3 regions of the Dactylosporangium sp. NPDC005555 genome follow, and region 3 is predicted to be linked to each of the others. Evidence: riboswitches for the same ligand, from Rfam matches in the RefSeq annotation. Region 3 holds a riboswitch; each other region holds the start of a gene.
What was found. A riboswitch is a leader RNA that binds a small molecule or an ion and turns the genes downstream of it on or off. The one in region 3 is predicted to bind thiamine pyrophosphate.
Positions count from the first base shown of each region.

Region 1: it holds a riboswitch for thiamine pyrophosphate, as region 3 does, so the genes downstream of both, ABZS58_RS32210 (phosphoribosyltransferase family protein) here and ABZS58_RS16160 (ECF transporter S component) in region 3, are expected to answer to the same signal.
Region 2: it holds a riboswitch for thiamine pyrophosphate, as region 3 does, so the genes downstream of both, thiS (sulfur carrier protein ThiS) here and ABZS58_RS16160 (ECF transporter S component) in region 3, are expected to answer to the same signal.

Region 1 is NZ_JBEXDG010000035.1:45,075-47,327, reverse strand. Features, by position in the region: gene ABZS58_RS32215 (hydrolase) at 134-760, opposite strand; partial or broken gene ABZS58_RS32210 (phosphoribosyltransferase family protein) at 878-1,498, opposite strand; TPP riboswitch at 1,570-1,696, opposite strand; gene ABZS58_RS32205 (hypothetical protein) at 1,769-2,253, opposite strand, start outside.
Region 2 is NZ_JBEXDG010000027.1:65,171-67,423, forward strand. Features, by position in the region: gene thiE (thiamine phosphate synthase) at 1-245, shown strand, start outside; gene thiO (glycine oxidase ThiO) at 242-1,297, shown strand; TPP riboswitch at 1,323-1,433, shown strand; gene thiS (sulfur carrier protein ThiS) at 1,432-1,638, shown strand; gene ABZS58_RS28060 (thiazole synthase) at 1,631-2,253, shown strand, end outside.
Region 3 is NZ_JBEXDG010000012.1:64,684-66,936, reverse strand. Features, by position in the region: gene ABZS58_RS16165 (ABC transporter ATP-binding protein) at 1-561, opposite strand, end outside; gene ABZS58_RS16160 (ECF transporter S component) at 741-1,307, opposite strand; TPP riboswitch at 1,383-1,488, opposite strand; gene ABZS58_RS16155 (acyl-CoA dehydrogenase family protein) at 1,642-2,253, shown strand, end outside.

The sequences.
Region 1 (2,253 bases), on a different contig from region 3:
GCTCGGACAGTAAGCATTCGTTTTCGTCGATCTGCATCACTTCGAAATCGACTTTTTCCGCCCTGCGCCGATGTGGCGGCGGGCCGCTTCCCGGTGCCCGGCGGTCGAGGTCGATGGCGAAGCCGGCCTCCGGTCAGGCCGCGGGGCGGTCCGCGTGGGCGGCGTGGCCCAGATGGGTGGTGAACCAGGTGCGGGCGTGGTGGGCGGTCTCGGTCAGGGTGCCGGGCTCTTCGAACAGATGCGTGGCGCCCGGCACGACGACGAGTTCGTTGGGGCACCGCAGCCGGCGCTGTGCGGCCCGGTTGAGCGCCAGCACCTGCGTGTCCATGGCGCCGACGATGAGCATCGTGGGTGCGGTGACGGCGGGCAGCCGCGGTCCGGCGAGGTCCGGGCGGCCGCCGCGGGAGACGATCGCGTCGACGCCGGCGCGCGGCTCGCTCGCGGCCCACAGTGCCGCCGCGGCGCCTGTGCTGGCGCCGAACCATCCGATGCTCAGGTCCCGGCTCCACGGCTGATCGTGCGCCCAGGCGGTGACGCCGGCGAGCCGTCCGGCGATCAGTTCGACGTCGAACACGTTGGCTCTGCTCGCCGCCTCGTCCGGGGTGAGCAGGTCGAAGAGCAGGGTGCCCAGGCCAGCCTGGTTGAGGATGAGCGCCACGTACTGATTGCGCGGGCTGTGGCGGCTGCTGCCGCTGCCGTGCGCGAACAGCACCAGCCCGCTCGCCTTCGGCGGCAGGCTGAGGCGTCCGGTGGAGGTCATGTTGCCGACGCTGACCGCGATCTTCTCGTCGTGGGCGCGGAACCGGCCGACCGGCCGGGCGGCGGTTGCCGGCTCGGTGACCTCCGGACGGGCGGCAGCCCGGGCAAGCAGCCCGCGAACCTCGTCATCGGAGGTGGCGGCGAAGTCGGCGTACCATTCGCCGACCGACGACAGCCGTCGCGGGTCCCGTACGCAGACCACCTCGTCGGCCACGTCCTCCAGCGGCTCGATGAGGCCCGCCGGTACGACGGGGACGGCCAGGACGGTGCGGGCCGCGCCGCGGGCACGGGCCACCTGGCAGGCCGCTCTGGCGGTGGAGCCGGTGGCGACGCCGTCGTCGATGATGACCGCGGTGCGCCCGTCGAGGTCCTGCGCCGGATGGTCCCCGCGCAGCCGCCGGGCACGGCCGGCCAGCGCCGCCCGCTCGGATCCCTCGACCGCCGCCAGCTCGTCGGGGGAGACGCCGACGTGGCGGATCACCCGCGGGTTGAGGATGCGGATGCCGTCTTCGCCGATCGCACCCATGCCGAGCTCGGGTTGCGCCGGAGCGCCGAGCTTCCGTACGACGATCACGTCGAGCGGGGCCCGGAGCGCTTCGGCCACCTGATAGGCGACCGGCACGCCACCCCGCGGCAGGCCCAGCACCACGACGTTCTGTCCGCGCAGATGGGACAGCTTGCCGGCGAGCTGCCGGCCCGCATCGACACGGTCGGCGAAGACCCGGTTGCCCCTGATCATCTTCCCCTCCTGGCGCCACGCTCTCCTGGCGCGCCCTCCGGCACCCAGGCCGCGAGCCGGAGGGCCGCGAGAGACCTACGAGGCGGTTTCCCTTCGCCAGCATTGCCTGGATCAGGTGGTGGGGATCGCCGTCCGGCCGTCCGGTCGTTCAGCCTCTCAGCTCAACTGTCACCCAGCTGGGCTCTCCCGCACGTCTCGTAGGCCTACGTCCCAACCTACGCCGGCGGTGCCCCCAGTGCGGGGTGAGTCATAGGAGCATCCGGCGGCCCGTCAATTGCGGACCGCCCGGGTCCGCGGCGGGTCGGTGGGCGTGCCGGGTGCGGCCTCGACATCGGCGGTGTGCGCCCGTTGCGTCAGGAGACGGTCCGTTCCTGCCGGGACGGCGCCGGCGCGGCCGTGTCGGGCTCGTCCGGAAGGCGTATCGGCGGCCGGCGCGGCGGCGGGGCGGGCTGCGACCCGATGGGCCGCCAGTGCTGCCGCCAGGGGTGCCAGCACCAGCAGCGGCACCGTGAAGCGCAGGTCGATGACCGACAGTGTGACGCCCAGCAACAGGAGGGACAGGCTCATGCCGGCCAGCAGGACGCTGTCGGCGGCCTCCCGGCGGCCGGACCGCCGTCCCTCGGCCCGTCTTCGCCGCGCCGCCGCGGCGAAGACGAACAGGGCGAGCGCGACCAGGGCGGACGGCGGCGTCACGAAGGTCTGCCCGTAGGCCCACAAGGCGCTGTTCAACGTCGTGACCGTGGGCGCGGCGCCGC
Region 2 (2,253 bases), on a different contig from region 3:
CGGCGTGGGCGACCACCACGAAAACCGGCCTGCCACCCGCCATCGGCCTGCCCGGCGTGCGCGCCGTCGTCGAGGCGGTCGACGTGCCGGTCATCGCCATCGGCGGCGTCACCCCCTCCCGGGCGGCCGAACTGTTCGCGGTGGGCGCGCACGCGGTCGCCGTGGTCGGCGCGATGAGCGGCGCCCCGGACCCGGCCGCCGCGGCCGCCGAGTTCGCCGCCGTCCTCGCCGGGGCGTCGCGGTGAAGGTCGGGGTGATCGGGGGTGGGATCGTCGGGCTCAGTGTCGCGTGGGAGCTGGCGCGGCGCGGGGAGCAGGTCACCGTCTACGACGCCGACCCGGCGCGCGGGGCGGGCCGGGTCGCGGCCGGGATGCTGGCGCCGACCGCGGAAACCGCCTTCGGCGAGGAAGCGCTGCAGGGGCTGATGCTCGATTCGATGCGGCGCTGGCCCGGCTTCGCGGCGGAGCTGAGCGCCGCGACCGGGATGCCGCTCGGATACCGGACCGAGGGGACGCTGCTCGTCGCGCTCACCGAGGACGACCTGACCGAGGTACGGCGGCTCGTCGACTACTACCGGCGGGCCGGCACGCCGGTCGAACCCCTCGCCGGGCGGGCGCTCCGGGAGCTCGAACCCATGCTCAGCCCCCGGATCCGCGGCGGCGCGCGGGCCGCCGGTGACCATCAGGTCGACCCGCGGCTGCTCCTGGCGGCGCTGCGGTCGCAGCGGCTGCCGATCCGGCGAGTCCAGAAGGACGTCCACGATCCGTCCAGCCTGCGGGACGATGTGATCATCGTCGCCAACGGGTGTGGGATGGCGGCGGTGACCGGGTTGCCGGTGCGGCCGGTGAAGGGGCAGCTGCTGCGGCTGCGGGGGCCGGAGCCGCTGCTCACGCACGTGGTGCGGGGCGTCGCGCTCGGCCGTCACGTGTACCTGGTGCCGCGCGCCGACGGGGAGCTGGTCGTCGGCGCGACCGAGGAGGAACGCGGGGCCGACACGACCGTGACCGCCGGCGGGGTCCTCGACCTGCTCAGACCAGCCGCGGACCTGCTGCCGGGTGTCGCCGAGCTCGCCCTCGCCGAGACCCTCGCGGGGCTGCGGCCCGGTACCCCCGACAACGCCCCGGTCATCGGCCGGCTCGAAGGAACCGGCGGGCCCGGCACCGTGTTCGTCGCGGGCGGGCACTACCGGCACGGAGTGCTCCTCGCGCCGGTCACCGCGCACGCCGTCGCCGACCTCGTGACGAAGGGATCGACGGATGTTGACCTCAGCGCGTGCGGGGTGAGCCGCTTTACCTGAGGACCGCGCCGGGGTTATGGTCAGTTCGTACCCCACGGGAGTCCGGTGTGACCGGGCTGAGAGGGGGGCTGTCAGCCCCCGACCGTCGAACCTGATCCGGATCATGCCGGCGCAGGGAGTCAGGAGTGAGCCGAATGCAGCTCGTGGTCAACGCCGTCGCCTCCGACGTGGACGACGCCGCCACCATCGCCGACGTCGTGCGTGGCCTCGCCGGGGTCGCCGACCCGCGGGGTGTCGCCGTCGCGCTCAACGGCGCCGTCGTGCCGCGCGCCGCCTGGGCCGCGACCAGGCCCGCCGACGGCGACACCATCGACATCCTCACGGCGGTCCAAGGTGGCTGAACCGGACCTGACCATCGCCGGGGAGCCGCTGAGCTCGAGGCTCATCCTCGGCACCGGCGGCGCCACCAGCCACACCGCGCTCGAGGCCGCCATCCGGGCCAGCGGCACCGCGCTCGTCACCGTCGCCCTGCGCAGGCTCGACCCGGCGGCGCCGTCGCTGCTCGACGTCGTCGAACGCTGCGGGGTGAGGATCCTGCCCAACACGGCCGGCTGCTACACCGCGATCGAGGCGGTCAGGCTCGCCCACCTGGCCCGCGAGGCGTTCGGCACGGCATGGGTGAAGCTGGAGGTCATCGGCGACGACGAGACCCTCCTCCCGGACCCGGTCGAGACCGTCGCCGCCGCGGAGCGGCTCGTCGAGGACGGGTTCACCGTGCTGCCGTACACCAGCGACGACCCGATCATCGCCCAGCGCCTCGCCGACGCGGGCTGCGCCGCGGTCATGCCGCTCGGGGCGCCGATCGGATCCGGGCTCGGCATCCGCAACCCGCACAACATCGCGCTCATCCGGCAGAAGGTCGGCGTGCCGGTCATCCTCGACGCGGGGATCGGCACCGCGTCCGACGCCGCCCTCGCCATGGAGCTCGGCTGCGACGGGGTCCTGCTCGCGTCGGC
Region 3 (2,253 bases):
GACGTCGTGCAGCGCTTTGCCGAGCGCCGCTCGTACCAGCTGCGCACCCTCCGGATCGAGATTGGCGGTCGGTTCGTCGAGCAGGAGCAGACCGGGCCGCGACACGAGCACGCCGGCGATCGCGAGCCGCTGCTGCTCCCCGCCGGACAGCGCGGCGGTGTCCCGGTCGCGGTCGTACGGGAAGCCGACCGAGGCGAGCGCGGCGTCGACCCGCGGCCAGATCCCGGCGCGGGGCACCCCACGGTTCTCCAGGCCGAACGCGACGTCGTCGCCGCAGCGGCTCATCACGAGCTGCGTCTGCGGGTCCTGGAACACGATCCCGGTGCCGGCCCTGCGCTGCCGGGCCGGGGCGCCGTCGACGAGGACCTCACCTTCCTGCTCGCCGGAGTCCTCGGCGAGCAGGCCGGCGAGGGCGGCGAGCAGGGTGCTCTTCCCGGCACCGGAGGCACCGGCCAGGAGGACCCGCTCGCCGTGTTCGATCCGCAGGTCGAAGTCGCGGACCGCCCAGGCCTTGCGCCCGGCGTGCCGCCACCCGAATCCCTTGAACTCGACCCTGCTCAGGCCGCCACCTCCGCTTCGCTCCGGCGTCGGCCTGAGCCAGAACTGTCACATGATGAGCGGCCCGAGACGCTCCGCTGACCGCTCATGCCGCCACCTCCGCTTCGCTCCGGCGTCGGCCTGAGCCAGAACTGTCACATGATGAGCGGCCCGAGCCGCTGCGCTGGCCGCTCATGCGGCGCTCAGACCGCGGCCCGTTCGCGGCCCGAGGGGAACCGGTCCAGGACACCGGTCGTCGCCAGGGAACGCTGCAGCGCCCACGAGCCGGCGCCCGCGATCACCGCGCCGCTGACCATGACGATCGCCGCGTACAGGGCCTTGTCCGTGTTGCTGAACGCGCCGTAGTACACGTTGAGGTCCAGCAGCGCCGCGCCGCCGCCCGCGAGCGCCCCCGCGACGACGGCGTTGCCGAGCCTGAAGCTGCGGTAGCCGGTGAACGCGAAGCCGAACTCGCCGCCGACGCCCTGCACCAGGCCGGACAGCAGCACGCCGAGGCCCCAGGTCGAGCCGAACAGCGCCGAGACGAGGGCCGCGACGAACTCCGTGTAGAGCCCGGCGCCCGGCTTGCGGATGACCAGCGGGCCGAGCACGCCCGGGATCAGCCACACGCCGTAGATGAAGGCCCGCCACGGCAGCGCGACGCTGTCCATGGCGTTCCACAGGTTGTTCCACGCGTAGAACACGGCGGCGAACGCCACCGCGATGACCGACGCGACGATGATGTCGACGGTCCGCCAACGAGTTTCCATTTCGGTGCCTCCTGGATCGGGGGTGAGCCAGAAGGAGACGCGACACCACGTCCAGATCGCCTGGACGTGGTGTGTTGCGTGAGGTGACCGAGCTTCCTGCGCTGGCATTACCCAGATCAGGTTCAAGGGTCTGCGGCTTTCGGCCGCACTCTCAGCGCTGTGCGCTCCCCTGTCGGATGTGGAGTTGTTTCCCGACGGTAACAGTGAACGAACTTCACACGAAGGTTCAGGTCGCCAAAATCACGGCGCTTGATCCTTCCCGGCGAGGCATGGTCTTCGCTACTCGCGGGTAATAGCCTGGCTGGTACAGGACTTGACACCTGGGGGTGCCGCAATGACGCAGGTCGCTTCTGACTCGACCGCCACCAGCGCTCAGACCGCTCAGACCGCCCGGACCGCCCACACGGAGCAGCAGGCACGGAAGGTCATCGAGGCCAGCCGCGAGACGGAATGGCGCAAGCCGAGCTTCGGCAAGGAGCTGTTCCTCGGCCGCTTCCGCCTCGACCTGATCGACCCTCCGCCCGCCGACAAGCACGCCGAGGCAGGCCGGGAGTTTCTCGCCAGGCTGCGCTCGTACATGAGCGGCGTCGACGGCCAGCAGATCGAACGCGACGCGAAGATCCCCGACGAGGTTCTCCGGGAGCTCGGCTCGCTCGGCGCCTTCGGGATGAAGATCGACCCCGGCTACGGCGGCGTCGGCCTGTCCAACCTCGACTACTGCCGGGCGCTCGCCCTCGTCGGCTCCGTCAACCCGTCGATCGGCGCGCTGCTGTCCGCGCACCAGTCGATCGGCGTGCCGCAGCCGCTGAAACTCGTCGGCACCGACGAGCAGAAGCAGAAGTTCCTGCCCCGGCTCGCCGGCGGCGAGGTCTCCGCGTTTCTGCTGACCGAGCCCGAGGTCGGCTCCTACCCGGCCAACCTGCGCACCTCCGCCGTGCCCACCGAG